One region of the Paenibacillus nitricinens genome, then DNA from elsewhere that is predicted to be linked to it. Evidence: predicted binding sites of a transcription regulator. Region 1 holds the regulator's gene; the other holds the start of a gene.
The links. Region 1 encodes Rex, which represses fermentation and respiration genes when NADH is low (regulators of the CRP and FNR family bind a similar motif). Its sites were predicted from a motif close to TTGTGAAATATTTCACAA; they were not measured.

Region 1 (14,979 bases):
TCTCTGAGTCGATCACGTTTACGCTTAGCATCTATTGCCTTATTTAAGGCGATCCGTGTAATCCATGACTTCAAGCCTTGATAACGGTAGTCAGGGAGAGATTTGTACATCTGTAAAAAAGCTTCCTGAGCAGCATCTTCAGCCATCCTGACATCGCGTAATACAGAATAAGTAACTTTGTATATTTGCTGACTGTATGTATTCACAAATTGGCGGAAGGCCTCTTCGTCTCCTTGGCAAATTCGCTTGATCAATAACTCATCTTCAATGACTCTCCCCTCCTTCCCACAGCAATAGACGCTCTCAATTATAACTACCCCTGCACTTTTTTTATAAAAAATTAAAAAGAACCGTACTGACTTTAGCGATGGGCTAAAGCAATACAGTTCTCTCCAAAATGATCTATCTTCCGCCATTGCGGAACTTTTGTGTATAGTCCTTAACATCCTGAGCGTTCTTGACCCGGTTACGGGCCCATTCCAGCAATATTCGATCAATATAACGGAAATGAACCTTTCCAGCAAATACAGATTCCTTCAGTGCTAACAGAATCAGCTCCTCGGGATACCGGTCTTGATCCACCCAACTAGATATCGTCTCACACTCCATCGGAGATAACGGACGACCGAATTCCTTTTCGAAAATACTGAACAGATTCCGGCTTTCCTCTTCAGCTCCAAGTTGAGAAGGAGATGAGGGAGGCGTTCCGAATCCGCCCCCTGAAGCAGCCCGCGGTGCCGACGTTGCATAGCCACCTGCGTGCTTATCTTGCTCATGTTCTTGAACAACTGTCGCTAGATAAGCACCAAGCTTTCCGTATAACCCTGAGAAATTGTAGCGTTCATAATGGATGTCTCTTAGCTCATCGTTGTCTCCATCGATGCTAATAAAACCTTCCTTCATAAGCTTCTGCAATTCTCCTGCTAGAACAGAAATGCTACGGCCTGTTACAACCTGAAGCTCCTCAAGAGAAGGGAAATCAATCCCTTCCACCTGCCTGAAAGAAAGCAGATGTATCAGCAGCATCGCTTCACTTCCGCTTAAATTGAGCTTCCGGTAATACTTCAGTAATGCGTAAGGTATGACGGCCATTCCGTTCTCCAGACCGAAGGAGACGCCTTCGCCCCAGGTACTCCATCCTTTGCCGTCCATGAACGTCCCCCTTTAAATATAAATTATGGGTAGAGACGGTACAGTGTACGCGGGAATGGAATAGTCTCACGTACATGGTCAAGACCACAGATCCATGCTACAGTACGCTCAAGTCCAAGTCCAAAACCAGAGTGAGGTACTGATCCGTAAGTACGCAGATCCATGTACCATTTGTAAGAGTCCATTGACAAGTTATGCTCTTTATAACGCTCTTCAAGCAGTGCAGGATCATCGATCCGCTGAGAACCACCAATAATCTCACCGTAGCCTTCTGGAGCGATCATATCCGCACACAGCACGACTTCCGGACGATTTGGATCTGGCTTCATGTAGAACGCTTTGAAAGAAGCAGGGTAATGAGTGATAAATACAGGTTTATCGTATGCTTCTGCGATTGCTGTTTCGTGTGGTGCACCGAAATCATCGCCCCAAGCGATATCTTCAAAGCCTTTATCGTTCAAGAACTTAATTGCATCGTCATAAGTAATACGTGGGAATGGGGCTTTAATATTCTCCAGTTTGGAAATATCGCGACCTACCGTTTCCAACTCTGCACGGCAATTCTTCAATACGGATTGCACTACGAAGCTAATGAACTCTTCCTGAACTTTCAAGCTTTCTTCGTGATCTGTAAAAGCCATTTCTGGCTCGATCATCCAGAACTCGATTAAGTGGCGGCGAGTCTTTGATTTCTCCGCACGGAAAGTGGGTCCAAAGGAATAGACACGGCCCAGGGCCATTGCCGCAGCTTCCATATACAACTGTCCGCTTTGTGTTAGATAGGCATCCTCATCGAAGTACTTCGTGTGGAACAAGTTAGTAGTTCCTTCAGCTGACGTTGGCGTCAGAATCGGAGGATCCACCTTTGTAAATCCACTCTCGTTGAAGAACTGTTGAATTGCACGAATAATTTCCGCGCGAATTACCAGAACAGCCCGTTGCTTCGAGGCACGTAGCCAGAGGTGACGGTGATCCATCAAGAAATCTACGCCATGCTCTTTCGGAGTAATTGGATAATTCTCTGTAAGATGCAGGACTTCAATTCCAGTTACAGTCATTTCAAAACCTGATTGACTGCGAGGTTCCTCGCGAATAATTCCGGTCACATACAAAGAACTTTCTTGTGTGAGGCTCTTAGCTGCATCCCATACCTCTTCAGGTACTTCAGATTTCACTACAACTCCCTGAATATAACCTGTACCATCACGAAGCTGCAGGAACTGAATTTTACCACTGGAGCGCTTGTTGTTTACCCAACAACCGATAACAACACTCTCTCCAACATGTTCATTCACGTTCTTAATTACACTCTTGTTAGCCATGCCTTCAATCTCTCCTCTAATTTAGCCGTTAATTCCTTGCACAATACGGTGTGTATCACGTGCAATGACAAGTTCTTCGTTTGTCGGAACTACTAGCACTTGTACCTTAGAATCTACCGTAGAGATACGACGTGGATCGCCGGAACGAACTTTGTTAGCTTCAGCATCCAACTCAATACCCAAGAAAGTAAGGTTATTTAGCAGTTTCTCACGAAGCAATGAAGCATTTTCACCAACACCGGCAGTAAATATGATCGCATCTACACCGTTCATCGCAGCCGTATATGAACCGATATACTTGCGCAAGCGGTACTCATACATTTCAAAAGCTAGCGTGGAATTAGGCTCACCTTTTTCCATACCATCAATAATATCACGCATGTCACTGCTTACGCCCGAAATGGCTAAGAGACCACTATGTTTATTCAACATGGAGTTCACTTCACCTACGGACAATTCTTCCTTGTTCATCACGTAAGGGACAATTGCTGGGTCAAGATCACCACTACGAGTACCCATCATCAAACCTTCCAGAGGGGTCATACCCATGGAAGTATCCACGGACACTCCACCTTGAACTGCAGTTACACTACCGCCGTTACCAATATGACAAGTAATGATCTTCAGATCTTCCAGCGGACGCTCCAAGTACTCCGCAGCAGCCTTGCTTACGAAGTCGTGTGATGTACCGTGTGCGCCATAACGACGAACTTTATATTTATTGTACAGTACTCTAGGAATAGCGTACATATAAGCTTTTTCAGGCATAGTTTGGTGGAATGCAGTATCGAATACAACAACCTGCGGTACACCCGGCATATTTACTTCAGAAGCCGTAATCCCCATCATTGCTGCCGGGTTATGCAGTGGTGCAAGGTCAAACAATTGACGAATTTTCGTTTTTGCGTCAGCATCCACAAGAGCGGAGGCCTTGAAGAACTCACCACCATGTACTACACGGTGACCTACAGCATCAATTTCTTTAATGGATTCAATAACACCATGCTCTTTGTCTGTAAGACAGGCAATGACTTTACGGATTGCAGTATTATGTTCCAGAATTTCGCTTACTTCTGTCACTTCCGCTTTGCCAGTCGGTTTATGATTCAGAATGGAGGAATCCATTCCAATACGTTCAACCAGACCTTTAGCCAAAACCGATTCATCAGTCATGTTATACAGCTGATATTTCAATGAAGAACTACCTGAGTTAATAACTAGAATATTCATACACGGTCACCATCCTTGTCGTACTTGAAGAAGCCTTCTCCTGATTTCATACCCAGTTGTCCTGCACGTACCATCTTTTTAAGAATAGTAGAAGGACGGTATTTCAGTTCTCCGTATTCACGGAACATATTTTCGAGTGCAGCAAGTACCGAATCCAGGCCGAATCTGTCAGCCATTTCAAGCGGTCCATATTGGAATTGATAACCAATACGCATAGCATCGTCAATATCCTGTGCAGAGGCAACGCCTTCTTGCAGCACATGCATAGCTTCATTGATGAACAAGCAAATGAGGCGTGATGTTACAAATCCTGGGGATTCATAAATCATTACACCTTTTTTCTCAACAATCTCATCAACAAAGGCTTTTGTATCTTCAAAAGTAGCATCTGAGGTTTTCAGACCGCGTACAATTTCAACAAGATCTACTTTAGCTACAGGATATATGAAATGCATACCGATAACGCGTTCCGGATACATTGTAGAACTTGCAAGTTCAGTCAAGCTAAGTGTTGACGTATTGCTGGCAAGAATAATGTGGTTTGGACATACTTGATCCAGTTGATTCAAAATCTTTTTCTTTTCTTCCAAATCCTCAACGATTGTTTCGATAACCATGTCACAAGAGCTAAGCTCCGCGAAATGTGTCACTTTTTGAATGCGGCTAAGAATCAACTTCTTCTCAGCTTGAGTGATCGCCCATTTCTCCAGTTGCTTATCTAGACTTGTCTCGATCATTTCGTAAGAGTAGTCCAGTTTCTCTGCGGTTTTCTCCACCAGCAATACATCCAGGCCTTTGGCTGCTAACATTTCAGCAATACCTTGTCCCATTGTGCCACCGCCGATGACACCTATTTTTTTGAAATTCATAAAAAAGTCTCCATCCTTTCAGGTATCTATACTTTTGTATTGTACCTTGTCTGTCGCAAAAATTTATAAAGCCCGACATATAATGATATCTTAGCATGCCTGAAAAGTAAAAAAAAATAACCAGCATAAATATTTATGCTGGTAAAAGGACGCTGTCACGAAATTGACATCGAAATTGCTCTCCAGAGAGTACTTCTTCCTTCATTAAAATGTCAAGAGAGTAATCAAATACATTTCGTTGCTTTTCAAGGTGCTCATGAGTACGAACCATCAATTCATCCAATATCTTACTATTTTCCTTCATAAGCTCTTCAGTGGTAACCATTTCCAGCTTGGCGATACCCAGCGAAGTTAAACCTGACTTCATCATCGTTTCCACAATATTCAGCGCCTGATCAAAGTCACCCCGCGAACCTGTGCTTCGTCCGCCATAATACATCTCTTCAGCCGCCGCTCCACCAAGTGCAATCATAATCTGATCTTCCAAATAATCTTTGGTGTACAAATACTGCTCTTGCTGAGGATTATGCCGAACATAACCAAGGGCTTGCCCACGTGGAGTCAATGTAACCTGACTGACGCTTCCGGGACGTAGGAGCTCTGCCATAATGGCATGTCCCAATTCATGAATGGCGACCCGCTTTTTCTCTTCGTGATTGGTTTCTCGATCCGTTTTTTCACCCATCATTACCTTGTCAATTGCCATCGACAGATGCCGCTGCTCAACTTTCGTCAAGTCCTCACGCATCATATAAATCGCAGCCTCATTCATGACACTTTCAAGCTGAGCACCGGAAAAGCCATAGGCTTCTTCTGCGATTTTATCGAGACTCACTTCTTCATGAAGAGGTTTATTCTTAGCATGCAATTCCAGAATCGATTTGCGGCCCTTCTTGTCAGGCATGTCCACTTGAATATGACGATCAAACCGTCCAGGACGTAGCAATGCCGAATCCAGCATCTCTTTGCGGTTCGTTGCAGCTACCAACAGAATACGCGGTGTCTCATTATTATAAATACCATCCATTTCAGTCAGCAGCTGATTTAAGGTCTGATCATATTCACGCTGCTGCCCACCTTCACGCTTACCGCCAATTACATCAATTTCGTCTATGAAAATAATAGCGCTTTGCTTGTTCTCTTTAGCGGCACGGGTACGTGCATCCTTAAACAAATCACGAATACGGCCAGCACCGACACCCACATACATTTCCACAAATTCACTGCCTGATGCAGCTACGAATACTGAGTTTGTATAATGGGCTGCCGCTCTAGCCATAAGGGTCTTACCTGTTCCTGGAGGGCCTGTAAGCAGAATCCCTTTCAAAGGACGAATCCCAAATTTACTGATTTCCTCATGCCGGATCAAGAAATCGAGTGCTTCACGGAGCTCCTGCTTTGCATTGTCTTGCCCACCAATTTCTTCAAAAGTGAGTTTTGAAGGTCCTTCCTTCTTGCGTTTCTTTCCAGCACCGGCGTTCACCGTAAGCCCGCCACGTAAATGAGCAATGATAAGTAGTGCAGTAAGCATCCCAGCTGCTATAACTATAGGGAATATATTAATACCTAAAAAAGCCATGAAAATAAACAGTACAGGAATAAATCCGATTAAAATTTCTTTAAGGTATTTAGGCATTATTCCATACCCCCAAGGTCGCAGGTTTGCGTGGTAAAATTATAAATTTGCTTTCTTTCCCGTTACTCAAGCTTACATACACGTTTGTGTCGTCGATTTCAGTTGTTGCTATCACATCTTTATAGTCGGTATTCTGCTCTTTCAATCTATCAAGTTCAGCAGGTATAAGAGTATATTTACGGCTCTCCATCGCTTCAGCTACAGAGAACAACGCTTTATCCCAGTAATTATCCAATAATTCACTGGAGTTTTGCTCCACATCCAGTTTAAGTTTACGACCCTCAATCACTGATTTTCCTTCTTTGGAAACATACGATACCAGATCACGTAAATTCGTGCCCGGCTGTAATTCAAGTTTCAAAGTGACCTCATCACGGTTAATACTAATATGTGAAGTATTCACTCCTTCATAGCCTGATACTATCTTTTGGAGTGGTTCCTGTAAAGCAAACTGACGATATAAAAAGAATCCTCCGAATAATAGCGTAGCGGACAGTAGAGACGTTATCAGTACAGGTACAAGACGTAATTTCAAGAAACGTCCTCCTCTCAAAGATGACAAAACGATAAACAGGATGATCCAAAATCACAGCCGTTAATGCTCATCAGAGCCTAACGTTCTACTATTACTCTTCTAATTACAAACAGTAGTATATCACAGGTGTATATACGAAAATGATAAAAAGTGTGAATATATTTAAAATTTTATTTTTTAAATATTTCCATTTCATTAAAAATATTGATTTATTTCGACAAAAACAGGCCTTTATCTCTAATTAACAGGCCTATTTTCGTATGCGGCTTTGACGACAATATATAAAAACTACTCTTATAGTATATCACATAACGTATACTTTTAGTGTATCAATCTAATATGTTATATAAAAACAAGCGAACCATAAATAGTCCGCTTGTTTCTCCTAAAGTAATTTTGTTTAACTTAGCGGCTAGGTAAACTGTATCCTTCACCCATTCGAGCCCCATCTGAGAACCGATAAAATTGATAATAATACCGACCGCTTTGTTTATAAAAAAGCTGCCAAGCATACTCTCCGTTATACACCCCCGGTAACAACCGTTCAATGCTAATATCCGGGAGATCGGCTTTTATAAGACTACGCATTTTTTCTTCAGAGGTCCCTTTACTTAGTTCCTCGGCGAATACTGCGTCAGCGCCTTCGGCAAACTTCCCATCTACAGTAAAGCGTACCCAAACCATCAACTCGGTCCCGGATTCATTCTTCCCTGTTAAGACCCAGTAGACTGCATTTTCATCCCACACGGATTTCTGTGCTTTAGTTACCTCTGTTAGACCCGCGCTGGTTTTGGCGACATCCTTAGCGATATCTCGCTCGTTCCATTGATCTTTCATAATATAAGCATAGAACTGGATGAGTCCGAACAGAAGGAGCAGAATCAGAACTGACCCCAGGAGGATCCATTTTTTCCTTTTCTTCAAGGTACAGCTCCCTTTCTAGTAATATATCTTTTTTGATTATATAACACACCCGTGTGTTTATCCAAAGTTTCATATCTCGTTCAATGATCTAATGATCAGAAACACAAAAGGCTGTAACTTTGCAATTGCAGAAAGTCACAGCCTTTCAGTTATTTGTTATGATTTAGACTATCGTTTTAGCAGTCCATCAAAGGCTTCTTGCGCCTTACGACGGATGGCTTCCTCATCTAGCGTTACACATTGTCCATGTTTAACAACCTGTTTACCATTCACCCATACATGCTCAACATCCTTGGCACTGGCAGAATAAACAGCGTGAGACAACAGATCTGTGTGTGGGAGCAAATGCGGCTGGTCTATATCAATAGCAATAAAGTCAGCTTTCATACCTACAGCGAGTCTACCCACATCATTTAAAAAGATAGACTTCGCGCCATACTCCGTAGCCATACGTAGAGCTTCCGGAGCCGGAACAGCCGTAGGATCACCACTTACACCTTTATGGATGAGTGCTGCAAGACGCATTTCTTCAAACATATCCAAATTATTATTACTTGCCGCTCCATCTGTACCCAGTGACACCTTCACTCCGGCCTTTAGAAGATCCGTAACTCGAGCAACTCCACTAGCCAGCTTAAGATTGCTTCCAGGGTTATGGGATACACCTACATCATGACGAGCCAGTATCTCGATCTCTTCATCATTCAAATGAACACCATGAGCGATTATAGACGGACGTGTGAACATTCCAAGCTTCTCTAAATGCGCTACTGGCCGCAGTCCGTAATCCACCACATTCTGCTCCACTTCGCGTTTCGTTTCGGACATATGGGTATGCATCGGTAAATTCAAATCATGAGCCGCCTGCACAAACTTAACAAAGAAGTCTGGTGGGCATGTATATGGGGCATGTGGCGAGATCATTGTCGTAATTCTACCTTCAGCCTTACCATGCCAGTTACGCGCAAAAGAAACCGCTTCCGCAAGCTTCTGATTTTGTACTTCTTCTGGACATAGACCGATTACGCCTCTCATTAGTACGGAACGAATACCTGATAATTCGACGACCTCCGCTACTCGGTCCATATGATCATACATATCCAGGAAGGTTGTAGTGCCACCTTTCAGCATTTCAAGTACAGACAAGGAGGTTCCCCAGTATACATCTTCTCCGGTGAACTTCTCTTCCATCGGCCACATCTTCTCCTGAAGCCACACCTGAAGCGCTAAGTCATCTCCATAACCACGAAGCAATGACATTGCGGCATGGCCATGCGTGTTTACCAGACCTGGCATAAACAACAGACGACTGCCATCAACAACTTGCACATCGTCTTCTATTAAAGGCTCTTCTTTTCCTATGTAAGTGATCAAATCATCTTCAATAGTCATATATCCACTAAGAACCGGCTCATCCGTTCCCGGAGTAAGAAAACGCCCGCCCTTGATAATCGTTTTATTGCTCTTCATTTCTGCTTTCTTCCTTTCCATCCTTCAAATAATAAGCAAGGCTTTGCAAATCTGTTGTAAAATCAGCAGCATGAACCCGGATATTCGATGGTGTTTTTAGAATCACTGGTGCAAAATTTAAAATCGCCTCAATGCCAGACTCAATGAGAATATCCGCTACATTCTGCGCTTCTGAATCAGGTACTGTAATTATCCCAATTCGAATACCTTGCTCACGAACCGTCTGACCAAGCTCCTCCATCGGTTGAACGGTAAGTGAGTTGATTTTCCGCCCTACCTTAGGCGCATAGGAATCAAATATAGCGGTAATCTTCATAGTATCTTTCAAATAAGCATTATAATTAGATAATGCATGTCCAAGGTTACCGGCACCCACTAAAGCCACATTCAGTTGTTGATCCAGCTTCAGAATATGACGGATTTTCTCAATAAGATAAGTTACGTCATACCCGATACCTTTTCTGCCGAAATCTCCAAAATAAGCTAAATCTTTGCGAATTTGAGCGGGATTCAAATCAAGTTTCTGTCCTAGCTCTTGAGAGGAAACGGTTAATATTTCACGTTTCTGTAGATCATTTAGGAAACGTAAGTACACAGGAAGTCTGCGAACAACGGCTTCTGATATTTTTTCCGATTTCATAATTTACCTCCTAATGTAAGTAATATTCTTTACTAACCTTATACTAATTCGTGTACCTCGTCTCAATGAAGAGCGGTATTCTTATACCGCCCTTCATTGTAGAGTGATTAATATGATCGATGACGTTCTTTTTAAGAAACGCCTCCGTCTTCCAACCACTCCGCTATACGAGGAACCATTTGATCCGTAAGCATATGCTCCATTTTTGGGCCAGGCAACGAATAGAGGAAATATTTCCCATAGTGAGATTCGATCACCCTAGTGTCATACACAATAACAATACCCCGATCTTGCGCTGTCCGCACCAGCCTTCCAAATCCTTGCTTAAAGCGAATAACCGCCTGAGGAACAGACAACTTCATGAACGGATTCTTTTTCTGGGCTTGTAATAACTCAGACTTCGCTTCCGCTAGGGGATGGTTTGGCGGTTGAAACGGGAGCCTCACGATGGCCAAGCATGTTAATGCTTCACCCGGAATATCAACACCCTCCCAAAAACTGCTTGTTCCTAACAGTACAGAGGCTGCACTGTCCTGAAAACGGCGGATCAGCTTGCTACGGCTGCCCCCCTCCACGCCTTGACCCAGCACCGTGATCTCTTGTGAGGCTAGAGCCTCTTTCAAAGGATCGTAAACCTGGCGTAGCATCTTGTAAGAAGTAAACAGGACAAGCATCCGCCCGCGTGTTGTAGTCGCTGCTTCTGCTAGTGATTGTACGAGTGTATCAACAAATCGGGCATCGCCCACACTGCCCTTCACACTAGGGAAATCCCGTGGAATAACTAACAGCGCCTGCTCCCGATACTTAAAAGGAGAAGGCAGGAGTGATGTCATCAGACGCCCCTCTTCCGCAGCTTCATTAAGTCCGAGATTATCAATCATAAACTGGAACGATTTATCAACAGAGAGTGTCGCCGAAGTTAGCACGATACTTTTCTTTTTGTCGAAAAACAGCTCCTTAAGCTGAGTACTGACATCAACAGGAACGGCATACAGCTGTAGCGATTTACTGCGATAATTTCCATTCGCCTCCAGCCAATATACTACATTCTCATCGTTTAATCCCATAAAAAACCGTACTTGCTCACGTATTGAAGCTAAATCCTTAAATAAGCCGCTAATATCGGTAACTAGACTATCTGAGGAAGATTGACCTTCTTGATCTCGCATTTCATTAAGCATTTTATCACCTTTACGGATAATTTCGCTTAATGTCAGATTCATAGTATTCTCTAAAGCAACCAATTCATCCCAATCTTTCGGTTTACGGGTAGGAAGTAGCCGCATGACTAACTGGCCAGCTTCTCCCGCTGCTGCATCGCTGCGTTCCGGCAAGAGGCTGAATAGTTTATCACTAAGCAGATCCCAGGTTTCTTTTATGGTAAGCAGGTCCGGATAGATTCTATCGATCACTCCGCTCCATTCAGAAGCTTCCTCACTGCCTGATGACTGAAGCATTTGGCGAAGCGTAGGAAGTTGGCCATTTCGACTATCCTTATAAAGACGCGATAGTGTATGTGCCACCGTGAAATGCTTCATATGCATGCCTAAATGCTTGCCAGCCACGTCCTCCAGATGATGGGCCTCATCAATTACAAGATGTTCATAAGCCGGAAGTAGCTGGTGCCCAGCCTTAACATCTGCGAAAAGCTTAGAGTGGTTCGTAATGACTACGTCTGCAATACCAGCTTCATGCTTTGCCCGATGGTAATAACACTTACGGAACCAAGGACAGGAGCGCCCCAGACAAGAATCGGTATCGCTAGCCACCGTCTCCCAGAAATCTCCTCCACGACCGCTTAAGTTGAGCTCTTCGTCATCTCCTGATTCGCTTTGCGTCAGCCAAACGATCATCTGAGCCGCAGTAAGCGCATCTTCCCTCGGACTGACAAAGTCTTTTTTATTAATTTTATGTTCGAACTTACGAAGACACAAATAATGCCCTCTGCCCTTAAAAATTGCAGCTTTAAATGGAAATGGAACTACCTGTGTTAATAAAGGAATATCCCGCTCACGCAATTGATCCTGCAGATTAATAGTATGAGTACTGACCATAACTTTTTCATTCGTGCGAACGCTTTGGTATATGGCAGGCAACAAATAACCAAGTGATTTGCCGGTTCCTGTCCCTGCTTCGATCAATAGATGTTTGTCTTCGGCAAGTGCCGTCATCACCTCATTGATCATAATATCCTGAGCTTCTCGGCTTTCATACTGCGGCAAAGTTTCTTTAAGTCGTTTCGTTACTTCATCCATATAATCTGTAAAAGATAAATTCTGTAGCGGATTCTCAGCATGCTCGTCTCGAGGTGGAGCTAATTCGTTCCAGTCTCCTACAGCAAGCGCTAATTGACGATAAAAAGTCAGATCACCTTCGGGCTGAAGCGTCTCCGCTTCCCGTTCACGCAGCAGACCATCGAAATACCAACCAAGATCACTATCCTCTTCCGTAAACAGCTCACAGAGTCTCTGGATCGTCAGCAAAGGCAAATCGTAGAGCTCCTCCAGACATTCCAGCAATACAAGAGCAGTTGCGAGTGCATCACTGTCTGCCTGATGCGGACGATCATGCGTCACACCAAAATGTGCACTAACTGATCCTAGTTGATAGGATGTGAGGGAAGGAAAGCAGATTTTCAGAAAATCAATCGTATCTAAAATCCGTCCTTGAAATGGTAAATACCCACATCGGTCTAAAGCATTTTGCAAAAAATGGAAGTCGAATGCGACATTATGCCCTACAAGCACAACATCATCCAAGAGTGGAACAAGCTCCATCATCATCTCATCCAGCTCAGGTGCATCCTTTACATCATCGTCGGTAATCCCCGTTAGACCAGTTATAAAAGGAGGTATCGGCGTTCCGGGCTTGACGTAGGAACCATATACCCGGGAGATGGACCGGTCTTCTTCTATAATTGCAAGGCCAACCTGGATGATTTCACCCACGGATTGGGTTCCCGTTGTTTCAAAATCAAGCACGGCAAATTTCATTATAATTCTATTCCCTTTCAATTGAGACTCTTAATCAGCATAACAGAAGTTGCGAAAAAAGGCGATGCACACCACTGGTTCAGGGGATGCATCGCTTGAATGAAAATGCGGAATAATAAACCGTAAACGTAATAATTTACAATAATGAAACAAGCTGATTTCCGAAATGAAGCTTACCTCCTCGGCGGCGGCAAACCTCCAAATTCACAGTCGGTTCAGGAAGAGCCGGGTCAAGTTGCAAAGAAAGGCCAAACAGCTCCTGTGCTTCATTGAAACGTTCCTGTGAGGCCCGGATACAGCCTAAAGCATTATACACCATGGCTTTGAGCTTGGTTTCCCTTATCAAACCGAGCATATGGTTCAGATGACTCCAAGCAGCCTCCCCCTCCCCTTCTTGCAGGTAAGAGATGGCTAAATATAATCGAGCAGCCAGGCTATCCGGATATTGCACAATAACTTCCTTAAACTGCTCAATACATTTTCCATACATCAAGAGCTTATAATACCCCTGACCTCTGACAAAAGTATCCATGCACAGCTCGGGTGCTTCCTGCTCTGGCACTTCCTCTTCGACCACAGTCGTAAAATCTACACTTTCACGAAAGTGGCTTAGCTTCTCTGCAAAGGCCAGCCATTCATCCATGACTTTATCGCTAAGTCGATGCAGCATATTATAATTGCATAAAAGCTCATTCCGGCGGGCACCCTCCGCTGTAGGGTAATCTGTAACGATCTCCTGAAGCACCTTGTTCATTTCAGCAAACAAATGTTGAAACATGGGCTATCCCCCCTTACTGAAGATGAAATCAGTTCAGCTTGCCTGACTTCATTTTCTGCGAGATCGGGGTCTTTCATCCCTGCCATTCATTACATGGCGTAAGTCCATCCTTTAAGCGATTGTAGCATGCAGTTCGTGATCGGCCAGCTTCACGGGTTTGTTGTTCTCATCCACGAATACCACTGTTGGCTTATGCGACTCCAATTCTTCTGAGGACAGCATCGCATACGAAATGATAATTACTGTATCTCCCGGCTGAACCAGACGAGCAGCTGCACCATTCAGACAGATCACACCACTGCCGCGAGGCCCAGGAATAACATAAGTTTCTAACCGGGAACCATTATTGTTATCGACGATCTGCACTTTTTCATTCTCAAGAATATCTGCCGCTTCCATTAAGTTCTCATCAATGGTAATACTTCCTACATAATTCAAATTCGCTTCTGTCACCGTCGCGCGGTGAATTTTGGACTTCATCATATGTCTAAACAAGAGCGGCAACCTCCTTTGGAATAAATACATTATTGTCAATTAAGCGCGTTCTGCCAAACTTCACGGCAAGCGCTATAATCATTTCCCCATCTACATCCGTTAATACAACTTCGTTCCGCAAGCCTTCCAGATTAGGAAAGGTCAGGATTTCCGCATAATCAATAACCGCCAAAGGTGAGCTAGAAATAACGGATGTCAACAAATCCCGAACTTCAGCTATAGTTCTTACCTTTCCTTCTTCGATGGCCTCACGCGCTTCACGCAGGGAACGAGATAACACCAGAGCCTGGCTACGTTCCTCCGGAGATAGGAATACGTTACGTGAGCTAAGTGCAAGTCCATCTCCTTCACGAACGATAGGGCAAGGAACAATTTCAACATTCATATTTAGATCAGACACCATTCGGCGGAGCACTGCTACTTGCTGAGCATCCTTTAGTCCGAAGAAGGCATAATCAGGCTGCACAATATTGAATAGTTTATTAACGACTGTCGTTACCCCATTAAAATGTCCTGGACGTGATGCCCCACAGAGTCGAGTGGTAAGCTCAGATACCGAGACTGTAGTCCGGGTAGGCTGCGGATACATTTCTTCCACACTGGGGATAAATACAATATCGACACCTTCGCGTTCCGCAAGCTCCAAATCACGCTCTTCATCGCGCGGATAGGAATCATAATCCTCATTCGGTCCGAACTGCAGCGGGTTCACAAATATGCTCATAACGACCGTGTTGCTCATTTCGCCTGCCCGCCGAAGCAGACTGGCATGTCCTTCATGCAGGTATCCCATCGTTGGAACAAACCCAATTGGAGTGTGCCCACCTTGTCTCATATATTCCAAAGCTTCGCGCAGTTGCTTAATGCTTCTGACGACTCTCATCTTATTCCCCATCCTTTCCGGCACCGCCGTATAAAGATTCCAGAACGGTTTC
Region 2 (14,979 bases), 1.9 Mb from region 1:
GTGGGTGAGCTTGGCAGTGTAATCGACAAGCTAAATGAAAGGACCGGTCAAATTGAGGGCATTGTCGGCGTCATCACAGGGATTGCCCGTCAGACCAATCTGTTAGCTCTCAATGCATCTATTGAGGCGGCCAGAGCTGGAGAGCATGGCCGTGGATTTGCCGTTGTTGCTGCTGAAGTGCGTAAGCTGGCAGAGGAATCAGAGAAATCAGCGCATTTGATTGCTGAGCAGATTACCGCCATTAATAGTGAGATGACACTGGTGACCCATACGATGGAAGACACAAAGCAGCGCGTAACCGAAGGGATTGAGGCCGTGGATACTTCCGGACGTTCTTTCTCCCGTATTCGTAGAGCGGTCAAGAGTGCCGCAGAGAAGATTGAGGCAATGGGTGGGGCTGTACAGACCTTATTGGTGGAATCAGATCACATGGAGAAGGCTATAGGAGAGATTCGTGGCATTTCTGAAGAAGCGGCTGTGAATACAGAGACCATCGCAACGGCAGCGCAAGAGCAGCTCGCTTCTGTTGAGGAGATGGCATCTTCATCTACCGATCTTAGCCATCTTGCAGAGGAACTGCAAAAGCTTGTGAGTAGCTTTAAAATACACTCCTCCAAGTAATGATATATATTTCATATAGGAAAACGATGCTTTTATCTTCCCTTTTGCAGCCCTTTGCAAGTATACTGATAAACAATAATGTTGGGTTAGGCAACGGAGAGAGGAGAGATAATAGTACATGGCAGAGCAACTGAAGGGGTTCACGGTCGCCTTGGCGGGTCCGCGCAAATCGGAAGAGATGGCCAAGCTGGTGCAAAATATGGGGGGGACGGCGTTATGCCGACCTGCTCAAGGTACTGTCTTTCTTGATGATGAGGCGTTGGAGGAAGGATTGAATTCATGGATTAGTGATCCGCCTTATTTGGTGATCCTTACCACAGGCATGGGACTGGATGCTCTCTTCCAAACGGCTGAACGCCTGAATATCGCTGAGCGTTTCTTAGAAGTCCTTTCTGGTTCTATTATTGCTGCACGGGGTTATAAGACAGTGAATGCTTTGAAAAAAAGAGGACTTACGCCGGAGGTTCGTGACGACGACGGAAGTACGATCGGATTGATTCGTGGGCTTCAATCTCTGGATTTGCAGGGCAAGGAGGTCGTACTGCAGCTGCACGGCGATCCAGCGCCTCGTATGCTCGAATGGCTGCAGGAGGCTGGGGCGAATACCCGCCAAGTGCTGCCGTATCGTCATACTCTACCAGAACCGGGTGAGCTTGAAAGATTGCTTACAGAAATCATAGAAGGTAAGATTGATGCCGTGGCTTTTACGAGTGCGCCACAATTTCGTTTCCTCTCTCAATTTGCTCGGGAACAGGGTAAGCTGGAGGAGATGCTGAAGTCTTTCGAGGATAAAGTGCTTGCTGTTTCTGTAGGGCGTATTACCTCTGAGGCACTTAAGGAAGAGGGCGTACAGCGTATCATCATGCCTGAGCATGAACGGATGGGGAGTATGATTGTAGAGCTGGGCAAATATGTGGGGGCGAATCGCTAGCCCACAATGTGCGGCAGCTTTACAAGATCGACGTTACCACACAGAAGCATTCCCGCCGGGTTCAATGGGTGGGGATGCTTTTTTACCCGGAAGAGAATGCCTTAAGAGTAGTAAACCTGCCATCTGCATGGACATTCGCAGCAGTTTTCCTTAGAATATAGGCAACATGTGATGAATAATAACAATGAATAAGGAGGAGGATCCCCATGGACAAAAGAAAATGTCTGTTACTTGGTGATTATACCCATCCCCGTTTCCATCCACTTCAAGGAGTGGACCAACAAATTAGCGAGATCTTAAATGATTTATTAACCGTTCAGTGTTCAGAAAATAAAAAAATGATGCGCATTGAGCATTTGGGAAGTTATGACTTATGCATTGCCTACAACGAATTATGGAATGAAACGGTATCTCCTCAGCAAACCGCTGGCCTACTCAGCTACGTGAGCGGTGGTGGAGGACTAATTGTTCTTCATACAGGTGCTTCATTGACGAAGCGTAACGAATTAGCTCAGCTGATCGGGGGCCGCTTTAATGGTCACACCGCTTACGAGCCAATGAATTTTAAGGTGCTGGAGCATGACATTACTGAGGGCGTTGAAGACTTCCAGCTGGATGAAGAGCCTTATCATTTCGAATTTGATCCGTTCACAGATCGGACTATTCTTCTTCAGTATGAATCGGAGGGGCAATGGCTTCCAGCTGCATGGTGCCACAGCTATGGTTTAGGACGAGTAGTATTCCTTATGCCTGGGCATCATGAGCCATCCTTCCGCCATCCAGCACTGCGTAAACTGATCTTGCAGGCAGCTACTTGGGCTGCACGCATTCCGGTAAGCAACTGAGTGATATCGCATTTTTTTGAAATACGCACACAGTGAGGTATACTTTAATCATCAACTCCGTTTGTAACGAAACGGAATCTTTGGGAGGAAGTACTATGAGTGATTTGTTTAAAAAAGCGATCTCTTTAGGAGTGGGCCTCACCATTGTTAGTAAGGAAAAAGTAGAAAAGGTTGTTGAGGAACTAGTGAAGCGTGGGGAGCTTGCTCCTTCGGAGTCTAAGGCCCTAGTTGACCGTCTGATTGAACGCGGTGAAGAAGAGCGAGGTATGCTCAAGTCTGTTGTACAAGAACAAGTACAACGCGTGTTAAAGGAAATGAAGGTTCCTGCACAAAGTGATATTGATGAGCTGGAAGGCCGAATTGCTGTATTGGAGCGTCGATTGGCCGAGCTGGAGGGCATTTCCCATCTAGAAGGAACATCGGCGGAAACGCGTACGGACTAAATGGCAGTACGTATTAGACATGCCGGACGATACCGGTCCATTGCCATGGCGCTTATGCACCATGGTTTTGGCTATATGGTGGAGGAGCTGGGGCTCTATCATTTATTATCCCTTCCACGCCGTCTTGTAACGCAAGAAGCTCATACAAGTCTTACGCTCGGGGAGCGGATTCGGCTCGTATTGGAGGATTTGGGTCCAACCTTTATTAAGCTTGGACAACTCGCCAGTACCCGTTCGGATCTGCTGCCTGATTCTATTATTCAAGAATTGGTAAAACTACAGGATAATGTCCCCCCGTTCCCTGTGGAGCGCGTGCGCACGATTGTGGAGCATGAACTCGATCAACGGATGGATGAAATCTTTAATTCCTTTGAGGATACTCCCCTTGCGGCTGCGTCGATCGGTCAAGTGCATAGAGCTGTTCTTCATAGTGGGCAAGTGGTGGCTGTTAAAGTTCAGCGCCCTGGCATACTGCGAACGATGAGTAGAGATTTGGAAATTCTCAAAGATCTAAGTGCTCTTGCTGAGAAGCAGCTAGGCTGGGCAAGGCAATATCAGTTGTCCCGTATGGTAGAGGAATTCTCGAAATCTCTGCTTGGCGAGCTGGATTACGGCCAAGAAGGCCGCAATGCAGAGAAAATTGCTCAACAGATGGATTATAACGGAGTATACATCCCGGATATCTATTGGGACTACACTTCAGCACGGGTGCTGACGATGGAATATGTGGTAGGGATTACGCTGAGTCGTCGCGATGAGTTATTGAGTAACGGAGTTAAGCTTAAGGTTATCGCTCAGCAACTCGTGGAAATGATGCTAAGGCAAATCTTCATTCATGGCTTTTTTCATGCGGATCCGCATCCAGGGAATGTTATACGAATGGCTGATGGGAAGCTGGCTTTGATTGATTTTGGCATGATGGGTCGGCTGAACGAAGAGATGAAAGAGCAGCTGTCTGCGCTTGTCATCGCACTAATGCGCAAGAATACGGATGCGATGGTCCGGGCAATTTTGCGTCTCGGAGTCATCCCTGAGGATGCTGATCGAACGGCGTTGCATAATGATATGGATCGACTTCGCGAAGAGTATTATGATGTTCCGTTTAGTAAGATGAGCATAGGTAAAGCGCTAAATGATTTGTTTGGCATTGCTCGCAAGCATCGATTAGTCCTTCCGCCGGATCTAACGATGCTTGGTAAGACGATGCTGACGCTTGAGGGTGTCATTAGCAACTTGGATCCAACGATTAGCATTTTAGAGATGGCAGAGCCTTTTGGACGGGAACTTGTGAAGCAGCGATTTAGTGGTCCCCGATTGCAGCGCAAGCTCCTTGGAGGCGTAGCCGATTTAACGGAGAGTCTTCTAGAGCTTCCTGGGCAGGCAAGGCAGTTATCCGCGCTAATTAGTAAGGGGAAAATAAAGGTGGAGGTAGTGGCACCTGAGATAAAGAATTTAGAGCGAAAGCTGGACCGGGTTGGGAACCGCTTAGCGTTTAGTATTGTGATGCTTGCGTTCAGTATCATCATGGTTGGACTCATTATTGGCACTGCAATGCGCGGTCAGCCTTCAGTGTTATGGAATTTCCCTACAGTGGAGATTGGCGGCGTAGTAGCGCTTCTGATGTTCTTATGGTTGATCTTTGCGATTTTTAAATCAGGAAGGTTCTAACCTACAACTACAGGATAGAATAATTATTATTCTGCAGTTTCACACAAATGCCGTTCTATCAAGTACAATATAAAAGATAACTTTCTAAGCTTAACTTTACTTCTATTGTATAAAGTGGAATGGAACGCAAATGGAGTGCCGTCTAAACGTCCGGTGGATCGCTGCTGCCCAGAAACCGAACTTTGACCGCACTCTTTTAACGGGTCAAGGGATACATGGGACGGAAGAATGCCGGTGACGGGGTTCTTCCGCTTTTGTTTGAATATAGCTGAATCGGAAGCATACGCCCCCAAAAGGACAGTCGGGTAGGGGCTGCCTGAATAGGGCTTTGGAAGACGGAAGTTAAGTAAGAGATGTAATCAAATTTAACTGAGAAAATAGTGAGGTGGAGAATTTGCCGGGATTTAAAGAATTAGGTGTTTCAGAATTACTGTGTACATTGCTTCAAGGTCAAGGCATCGTTAAGCCTACACCAGTGCAACAGGAAGCAATACCGCCATTGGTGCAGGGTCTGGATGTAATTGCAAGAGCGAAGACAGGTACAGGGAAGACATTAGCTTTCTTGCTGCCAATTATGGACAAGATCCACACGGAGCGAGCTTATCCGCAGGCGCTAATTATGGCTCCAACTCGTGAGCTCGCTTTGCAGATTACAGAAGAGGCACGAAAGCTGGCGCGTCATACGGATATCAAAATCCTGGCCGTTTATGGTGGTCAGGATGTTGAGAAGCAGCTGCGTAAGCTCGAAGGCGGCAGACATCTTATTATCGGTACACCGGGTAGACTGCTAGATCATATGCGCCGGGAGACGCTCGATCTTAGTGGCGTTAAGATGCTCGTTCTGGACGAAGCGGATCAAATGCTGCATATGGGATTCTTGGAGGATGTAGAGACCATTATTACGGCTGTTCCTTATCGCCGTCAAACGATGTTGTTCTCTGCGACGATGCCAGATCCGATTAAACGTCTCGCAGCTAATTACATGAAAGAGCCTCTGGATATCATTATTAAGAGTGGTTCTCCGATTCCGCTGGATAATATCAAACAGCAAGTCGTGGAAGTCTCAGATCGTAATAAAGAAGAGGCACTCAAAGCATTGATTGAACGGGATCGTCCTTACTTGGCTATTATTTTCTGCCGGACTAAACGTCGGGTGTCCAAGCTGAACGAAGCACTCCAAGCAGCAGGTTATGATTGTGATGAGCTGCACGGTGATTTGTCTCAAGGTAAACGTGAAGGTGTAATGAAGAGATTCCGTGATGCGAAGCTACAGCTTCTTGTAGCTACAGATGTAGCGGCTCGGGGGCTGGATGTCGAAGGTATCACCCATATCTTTAACTACGATATGCCACTTGATGTGGATAGCTATATTCACCGGATCGGCCGGACAGGCCGTGCCGGAGGTAAAGGGCTTGCAATCACGTTCACTTCTCCACGTGAGCAAGATGGACTAGATTTGATTGAGCACGGCATATCGCAGCGCCTGGATCGTCGCCGTTACGACAAGGATGAATTCGGCGTTGGCGAATTCGTTGCAGTACAAGGCGGCGGACGCCACGGCGGTCGTCAAAGCGGTGGTGCTGAGGCAGCGCGTACGGGCCGCGGACCAAAGACCGGCGGCTCTGGCCGCGGCGGAGCTCCGCGCGGCGAAGGCGGAGCGCGGCAAGGTGGCCGCGGCCGCGGTAAGGAAGCAGGCGGCTGGGGTGCGCCTGCAGAAGGTCGCCGCGGCGGCCGTTCTGATGCGGCGGCTGGCAAGCGTGGCGGCAGCGGTTATGACGCTGCCGCTCCAAAGGGCGGCGGCAAGGCTGCCGGCGTAGTGCGAGTAGGCGGCGGCTATGGCGCCTTCGCCTCCAGAGGCGAGGCGCCCGCCAGCGGCAACGCGGCAGCGCCTAGCACTGGTTCGCGCGTTGCGAACCGCAAGGGCGGACCAAGCACTGGCTACAGCGAGAACGTAGCCAGAGGTGCAGACGGTGGTGCCTACGTTGGAGGCACGCCACGAGGCGGCTTAGGCAGCGGCTACGGTGCAAGCCCGTCTAGAGGCGGCGGTAAAGGTGGAAAAGGTAGCAAAGGCGGTTACGGTGGTGCCAAGGGTGGCGCTGGTAAAGGTGGCCGCAACGGCGGAAACTCTGGCTCCTCACGCGGTGGACGTGGCAGCTCCGGCGGCTTTAAAAGCGGCGGCAGAGGCACATCCAGATAAAGTAAGTGGAATTTCATAGCTAAAACTTGTTACCATAGGGAAGTTAGCAGACAAGCTAATCACCTATGGTAACTTTATTTTGTGGGCAGATTTGAGCGATATTTGTCTAAAAAAGGATCTTAGTGTAACATTTTTGAAGGAAAGCCTGTCTAATAGATAAATATAGTGTTTCGACTTCGAGGAGGAAGAACTTGCAGATGTCTAAAAAATTAAAAATATTAGTCTTGTTAATTGTCGTTATTGCTGTTGGGTGGGGGATTGGGAAGTATACGACGCCTTCTCCTTCTGCTTCAGATAGTAGCGGTTCCAATATAAATGTGCAGGATGATCTTCAAGCTAAGCCTGGTGAAGATGGTAATAGCACTGAAGAGGGCATAACAGACCCAGTGGTAGCTAATCCATCTAATACAACGGATCCCTCTGATCCGTCCGAACCGGATAGTAACGGCAAGGGAAATAGCACTGATGATTCTTTTAAAGGGCCTGACAGCATAGCTGTGATGGTAAATAAGGAGTATGGACTGCCTGATAATTATAAACCAGCCGATCTCGTCTACCCGGATGTACGGTTTACATTTAAAGAGAAAATTGAAAAACGTATGATGCGCAGTGAAGCTGCCAAAGCTTTAGAGAAAATGTTCGCAGGTGCGGAGGACGACGGAATTTATTTGGCTGGTGTCTCAGCTTACCGTTCTCAGAAAACCCAGACGACACTGTATAATCGTTATGTAGAGAAAGACGGAGAAGAAATGGCCCGCACATACAGTGCCGTACCGGGCTACAGTGAGCATCAGACAGGACTTGCTATCGATGTCTCAGGAAGTGATGGAAAATGTGCTGCGGAGAGCTGTTTCGGTGGGACGAAGGAAGCGGAGTGGCTGGCACAGCATGTAGCGGAATATGGTTTTATCATCCGCTATCCAGAAGGTAAGCAGGACATTACAGGATATAAGTATGAGCCTTGGCATATTCGTTATGTAGGCAAGGATATAGCTACTTATATCGTGGATAAAGATATTACACTGGAAGAATATTATGATGTTGTACCGGTATCCAAATAACAGAATCATAGAGAGCAGTCCTAAGCAATATATAGGGCTGCTTTTTTCTTTCTTTGTGGTTAGAGAGTTTCGATAAGTTGCATTCTATTACAGTTCGGGTAAGATACGTAGTGTAGTCTAAGTACATGGAAGGAAGGGGAATAACGATGTCGATCTACAATTTTTCCGGTGTTACGCCTTCGGGTAAAGAAGTGTCATTCACGGAGTATGAAGGTAAGGTGCTGCTGATTGCCAATACGGCGAGCAAATGTGGGCTTACACCGCAGTATGGAGATCTCCAAAAGCTGTACGAGCAGTATGGGGATCAGGGACTTGTAGTATTAGGATTCCCCTGTAACCAATTTGCGGGTCAGGAGCCGGGTACAAGTGAAGAGGCAGAAGAATTCTGTCAGATTAATTATGGCGTTACATTTCCTGTGTTTGCCAAAGTGGATGTGAATGGACCGGACGCCAGCCCTCTTTTTAATTATTTAAAAGAGCAGCAACCCGGTGCTGGAGACAGCAGCGACATTAGCTGGAATTTCACGAAGTTCCTTATAGATAATAGCGGCCGTGTTGTCGCTCGGGTTGAGCCTAAGGAATCACCAGAAACGATGTCAGAACAGATTGAGTCCTTATTGTAGATTATTTAGGGACTGATGAATTGTTCTTTTACAAGTATCCCTTCGATCTCGGTCTTTGGCCGAGCTTCGACGGGATTTTCTTTTTTTACATAGGAATATAGAATAGGCGCCTTAAATTTTATTGTGATAAATTATACTTGACGCTTTACAGAGACCATGTATCCTTTGAAGAGAATGTAATGCCCATGCAAAATATGCATAAAGCGTGGAATACAGCAGGATAATAACGGCAGGAGGGTTCAATACGAGCATGAAGTTAATTACAGAGGTAGCAGCACAAGCGGGAATTGACGAAGAGCATCTGGAACTATACGGCAAATATAAAAGTAAACTATCGCCGTCCTTATGGGAAGACATGAAGAACAAACCAGATGGCAAGCTGGTATTGGTCACTGCGGTGAATCCAACCCCTGCTGGCGAAGGGAAGACCTTAACAACCATTGGGCTGGCACAGGCATTGAACGCAGCAGGAGTAAAAACAGTGGCTGCCTTGCGTGAACCATCCCTCGGACCATGCTTAGGCATGAAAGGTGGTGCCACGGGCGGCGGCAAGTCACAGATCATTCCGGCAGATGAGATTAATTTGCACTTTACGGGTGATATTCATGCGGTGACTTCTGCACATAATTTATTGTCTGCGATGATTGACAATCATATCTTCCAAGGTAATGAGCTGGGTCTTGATCCGCAGCGTATCGTTTGGAAACGCGTGATGGATATGAATGATCGTAGTCTGCGGAATATCGTGACAGGACTCGGAGATGGAAATGGAGCTGTGCGGGAAAGTGGATTTCAGATTACAACAGCTTCTGAGATTATGGCTGTATTATGCCTATGTGATAATCTGAGTGATCTCAAAAAGCGTCTGAACCGTATTTTGATTGGATATGACCAAGAGGGACAGCCTGTAACGGCCGAGCAAATAGGGGCAGTTGAAGCGATGACAGCGCTGCTGAAGGAAGCAGTTAAGCCTAATCTGGTGCAGACCCTGGAGGGCACTCCTGTTATTGTACACGGTGGTCCATTTGCGAATATCGCCCATGGCTGCAGTAGTGTTATCGGTACTCGATATGCACTCAAGCTGGGAGATGTTGTTGTTACGGAAGCAGGCTTCGGAGCGGATCTTGGTGCAGAGAAATTCATGGATATCAAATGCCGGCAAGCGGGTCTAACCCCTTCAGCGGCAGTGCTTGTCGTGACGGTGAAATCCTTGAAATATAACGGTGGTGTACCTAAGAATGAGCTCCAAACCGAGAACCGGACGGCGCTGCGCTCTGGATTGTCTAATTTGGAGCGCCATGTAGAGAATCTCGGCAAATTTGGAGTACCTGTTCTTGTTGCTATTAATCATTTTGAAGGGGATAGTCCAGAAGAGATTAATGACGTTGTGGAAGCTTGTCGACGATTGAACGTTCCTGCGGCAATATCCAAGGTGTGGGCAGAAGGTAGTGCGGGCGGACAAGAGTTGGCTTCGGAACTAAAGAAACTTCTGGACCAGAGAGATACTGAACGTTTTGCTCCTCTGTATGAGAATGAACTCGACATCTCTTCCAAAATCACCAAGATTGTTCGTGAAATTTACCGTGGTGCGGAGGTTAACTTTTCCCCTGCGGCTAAACGCAGTCTAGCGGTGATTGAGCGCCTTGGGTTAAATAATCTTCAAGTATGTATGGCGAAGACCCCTTATTCCTTCTCAGATCAGCCTAGACTTCTTGGCGCTCCAGAAGGTTTCACGGTAGGTATCCGTGATATTACCCTTTCGCTCGGCGCAGGGTTTGCTGTAGTGATTACGGGCAATATTGTTACGATGCCAGGTCTACCGGCTAAGCCTGCTGCTGAGGCACTATGGATGGATGAGGATGGCGTAATTCACGGTTTGGTGTAGATTTATTTTTATTTTATGATCAGGCTTTTCCCTGTGGTTTAGGGGGAAGCCTTTTTTTGCGCGTTATAAGAAAGTATATCCTGAGGGGGCAGAACATAATGTTCTACGCCCATGGCAAAGCTAACGAGGTCGCAATCGGCAGCAGTGACGGAAAATGCTTAAAATTGTGAACAATCTGAGAATATAGGCGAAAAGACTTGTAATGTGATAAATATCACAATATAATCAGTTTATAAAGTGAAATAAATCACAATTAACTCATCGGTGATCAGATATCTAATTTGGTCAGTCAAGCAATTCGAATATATAACCAGGTTGTCCATTTGAAGGAGGAAGAAAATAATGAAAGTAGCTGTCATTGGATGTACCCATGCCGGAACTGCCGCAATTGTAAATACTGCTAAGCTTCACCCGGAAGCCGAGATTACGGTGTATGAGCGTAATGATAATATTTCTTTCTTATCCTGTGGAATTGCTTTATATGTAGGTGGAGTGGTCAAGGACCCACACGGGCTATTCTATTCTTCCCCTGAGAAGCTTGCTGAGCTTGGTGTAAAGACCAACATGCGTCATGAAGTGACTGTTGTGGATACGAAGTCCAAAACATTGCGTGTTCGCAATTTGGCAACCGGACAGGAGTTTGACGATACCTACGATAAGCTGATTATGACTACGGGATCATGGCCTATTGTGCCGAAGCTCGAAGGGATTGAGCTGGAAGGCGTCTTACTTTGCAAGAACTATGATCATTCCAATACCATTATAGAAAAAGCTAAACAAGCGAATAAAATCACAGTTGTAGGTGCTGGATATATCGGCGTTGAGTTGGTGGAAGCCTTCCAAATGAACGGAAAGCAAGTTACGCTCATTGATGGTGAGGATCGTATTTTGAATAAATATTTAGATCCAGAGTTTACTGCGCCGATCGAACAATCCTTTAAGGACCATGGTATTAAATTAGCGCTGAATGAGAAGGTAAGTTCTTTTGCTGGTGAAGGTGGTAAAGTTACCAAGGTTATCACAAGCGAAGGGGAGCATGAGGCGGATCTTGTAATTCTCTGCATCGGCTTCCGTCCGAATACTGAGCTGTTAAAAGGTCAAGTGGATATGCTGCCAAATGGCGCAATTCTGGTCAATGATTATATGCAGACCAGTTGCCCAGATGTGTATGCCGCTGGTGACAGCTGCGCGATTCATTACAACCCTACAGGTAAGCACGCTTATATTCCACTGGCAACCAATGCAGTACGGATGGGCACTTTGGTCGCACGTAACTTAGTGAAAGAGACGATTCCTTATATGGGTACTCAAGGGACTTCGGGCATTAAGATTTATGAAGATAATATCGCTGCTACCGGTCTTACTGAAGAAGGGGCTAAGGCTGAAGGAATGGACGTAGAAACTACCATGATTATTGACAACTACCGTCCAGAATTTATGCCAACCTTCGAGCAGGTGCAATTAAAAGTGGTATTTGATCGCGCCACACGCCGCATTCTCGGAGCGCAAATCTTGTCCAAGACGGATTTGACGCAATCAATCAACACAGTATCTGTATGTATTCAAAATAAAATGACAATCGATCAGCTTGCCTTTATCGATTTCTTCTTCCAACCTCATTACAACAAGCCTTGGAACTTCCTGAATACAGTTGGCCTCGAATCGCTACCAGCATCAGTACCAAGCAAAGAGGCAGTAACCGTATAATTTAATTGCCTGTGAACAATAAAGGGTAAACCGGAGCCATATATGGCTCCGGTTTTTTGTGATTGAAGCTGGTACTATTTACCTTTAAAATAATATGGAGCTTATTCTTATAAATGTAATTATGGATGCGCTTCGTTAAATTTGACATGTCAGTGAAAAGTTTCACTTAGTTTTTCATTAAGTGATAATTATCACGTTAATGTGTTTTATGACACGCTACAATGGTCGTAAAGGAACAAATTTTAAGTAAATAGATGAAGGGGATAGGAATCATGGCTTATAATAAACCGCAGCAGATTGCCGCAGTCACGGTCGAGAACGGCATAAAAAAGGCGCATAATCCTTTAAGCACCGTACTAATTCTGGGCTTTCTGGGAGGAGCGTTTATCGCGCTCGGATTTTTACTGGATATTCGCGTTATTGCTGGCGCACCACATGAATGGGGATCCATCGCTAATTTTATTGGAGCTGCTGTCTTCCCTGTTGGGTTGATTCTAGTACTGCTTGCAGGGGGAGAACTACTGACAGGCAATATGATGGCTGTGCCACTTGCTTTTATGGCTAAGAAGATATCCTTCTGGGAGGTTGTTAAGAATCTCGTATTGATTACCCTAAGCAATCTGGCGGGAGCTTTGTTTGTAGCTTACTTTTTCGGTCACGTGGTTGGTTTAACCTCTGACGGTGTGTATTTGGAAAAATTAGTGGAGATGGCAGGACATAAGCTTGAAGCAGACTTCTTTCCGGCATTTGTTTCCGGTATAGGTTGTAACTGGCTCGTAGCTTTGGCGGTATGGCTCTCCTATGGAGCAGATAACTTCAGTGGCAAAATCCTCGGCATCTGGTTCCCGACGATGGCTTTTGTAGCTATCGGCTTCCAGCACGTTGTAGCCAACATGTTCTTAATTCCCGCAGCTATTTTTGAAGGTTATTTTTCATGGGGAGAGTACTTTAACAATTTTGTTCCGGTATGGCTAGGCAACTTGACGGGTGGTGCAATCTTTGTTGCGGCAGCTTATTGGATGGCTTACCTGCGTAAAGAGCCTGCATCTATTCAGTCCGTGGACAGCATGTCCGGCAGCGGTGTAAAGAAACACGCCTAAACCTATCTTATAGAGCACTCCTTAGAATAGTCGAGGGGTGCTTTTTGCTGTATAGACAAATAAAATCCGCCGTGATGTATCCGAGCTCGGGGGAACGAAATCGGATGCACGGCGAATTTTAAAAGGGGGAGTGTTTCTAGGCTCTATTACCCCGGCTTTGTAATAACGAAACACTTCATTATCGTTCAGTCTACTTTACGGACGACAGCGGCAACTATAAAATATAAATAGATAATAAAAATAGGGCGGACAGTGGACGTGAACGGTGCCGCTTTTTTCTCAGCGACGTTAGAAGTTAGCCCTAAATAAGAAGTGAAGTATACTAATACTTTATCACGATAGCACGTCAATGCGTCTGCTTGCCCTGAACCCTGTTTTGGGATAATACTGGATGGAATAATGACACATATATTACAGGGGATGTACACTACTTATGAAGTTTTTACAGAATTATCCTAAAGAAGTTAAGATATTTTTAATTGCTAGCCTTATTAATGCAACGGGTAGTGCACTGATGTGGCCACTGGTTACGATGTATGTTTTTGATGAGCTTGGACGCAGCATGTCGGATGCTGGATTAGTGATTCTTATTCAATCGGTTGGAGGGATTGTGGGTCAACTACTCGGGGGCTCACTCTATCATAAGGTAGGCGTTAACCGGCTGATTGTTGGAGCGCTGGGCATGAATGCACTTGCACTGTTCACTTTGCCGGCAGCAAGTAACAACTGGACGTTATTTATGGTCGCGATGGGACTGGTAGGGCTCTTTAATTCACTGTCATTACCTGCGATTCAGGCATTTATCGGCTTTCGTTTTACGAAGCAGCGCGGAGAGCTGTTTAATGTTATTTATGTCGCCAATAATATTGGTGTAGCACTGGGTACGGCGTTAAGTGGTTTTTTGGCCGATATTTCTTATATGCTCAGCTTTGTGATGAACGGCGTAACTTCTGCGGTATTTGCGGTATTCTTTTTTGTATATCTCAAGAAAGTCGGAGGAGATTCTTCGCAGGAGGTCGCAGAACATCAGAAGGCTGGTCCTGACAAACAATCCACCTGGAAGCTAATGGGGCACACACGAATTTATTTTTATATGGGTATTGCCTCGATGTTCCTACTGCTAGGTAACTCTATCTGGAATACAGGAGTATCTCCTTTCATTATTTCTGAGGGCTGGCCTAAGAAGACTTATGGTTTTCTCTGGACGCTTAACGGAATTCTCATTTTTGCGGCTCAGCCGCTCGTAACAGTAATTAAACGTTGGTTCGCATCTACCTCAACGGCGCAAATGACAGTAAGTGCTCTATTTTATTTAGGAGGGTATGCTGTTCTTTTATGGATGCCGACTTATTCAGGTCTAGTGCTTGGGATGGTACTCGCTACGCTTGGGGAAATGCTGATATCTCCGGCCATGCCTTCCTTTATTTCAGATCATGCAGGTCGCAGTGCTCCTTTCTATCTAGGTCTAAGTGGAGGAATGGGGGCAGTCGGTAGGGTGATTGGGCCATACTTAATGGGTAGATTATACGACAGTGGAGGTCTAGCGCCTACCGCATGGTTGGCATGTGCGATGGCACTGCTGTCCGTAGGATTCTTTATCGTTCATGCGTATATCAACCGCCGAGGAAATTCATTGGAGCGGTCAATAGGATAGTTGAGCATAGTGGATTCAAATGATCTACTGTGAATTCTATAGAGGTGCAAGGCAAGGGGTGTACATCTTTATGAAACTTAGCAACAGGGACAGGTTTATAATAAGGTTCTCAGAAATTAAAGACGTGCGGGAACTGATTCATCTGGATCATATGATCTGGACGGAGGACACTAGCCCGGGGCCATTAATCTGGCGTTCCCAAGAGGATTACCTACTGAATGCTCCCCCGGGTTCGCAGCTAGTA

Region 2: the regulator Rex is predicted to act here: its motif matches at 12,132-12,149, upstream of ACN6KS_RS28580 (formate/nitrite transporter family protein).

The regions. Positions count from the first base shown of each region.
Region 1 covers NZ_CP183948.1:4,549,031-4,564,009, forward strand. Annotated here, with positions in the region: gene ACN6KS_RS20205 (RNA polymerase sigma factor) at 1-254, opposite strand, end outside; gene ACN6KS_RS20210 (DnaD domain-containing protein) at 403-1,152, opposite strand; gene asnS (asparagine--tRNA ligase) at 1,176-2,474, opposite strand; gene ACN6KS_RS20220 (acetate/propionate family kinase) at 2,496-3,704, opposite strand; gene ACN6KS_RS20225 (3-hydroxyacyl-CoA dehydrogenase family protein) at 3,701-4,573, opposite strand; gene ACN6KS_RS20230 (AAA family ATPase) at 4,707-6,209, opposite strand; gene ACN6KS_RS20235 (hypothetical protein) at 6,202-6,744, opposite strand; gene ACN6KS_RS20240 (cell wall elongation regulator TseB-like domain-containing protein) at 7,150-7,668, opposite strand; gene ACN6KS_RS20245 (amidohydrolase) at 7,837-9,138, opposite strand; gene ACN6KS_RS20250 (redox-sensing transcriptional repressor Rex) at 9,125-9,778, opposite strand; gene dinG (ATP-dependent DNA helicase DinG) at 9,910-12,771, opposite strand; gene ACN6KS_RS20260 (tetratricopeptide repeat protein) at 12,908-13,549, opposite strand; gene panD (aspartate 1-decarboxylase) at 13,661-14,044, opposite strand; gene panC (pantoate--beta-alanine ligase) at 14,037-14,927, opposite strand; gene panB (3-methyl-2-oxobutanoate hydroxymethyltransferase) at 14,929-14,979, opposite strand, start outside.
Region 2 covers NZ_CP183948.1:6,408,181-6,423,159, reverse strand. Annotated here, with positions in the region: gene ACN6KS_RS28630 (methyl-accepting chemotaxis protein) at 1-621, shown strand, start outside; gene ACN6KS_RS28625 (uroporphyrinogen-III synthase) at 740-1,552, shown strand; gene ACN6KS_RS28620 (ThuA domain-containing protein) at 1,759-2,397, shown strand; gene ACN6KS_RS28615 (phasin family protein) at 2,493-2,840, shown strand; gene ACN6KS_RS28610 (ABC1 kinase family protein) at 2,841-4,508, shown strand; gene ACN6KS_RS28605 (DEAD/DEAH box helicase) at 4,894-6,705, shown strand; gene ACN6KS_RS28600 (M15 family metallopeptidase) at 6,903-7,766, shown strand; gene ACN6KS_RS28595 (glutathione peroxidase) at 7,913-8,389, shown strand; gene ACN6KS_RS28590 (formate--tetrahydrofolate ligase) at 8,640-10,274, shown strand; gene ACN6KS_RS28585 (FAD-dependent oxidoreductase) at 10,617-11,981, shown strand; gene ACN6KS_RS28580 (formate/nitrite transporter family protein) at 12,254-13,081, shown strand; gene ACN6KS_RS28575 (MFS transporter) at 13,515-14,735, shown strand; gene ACN6KS_RS28570 (GNAT family N-acetyltransferase) at 14,806-14,979, shown strand, end outside.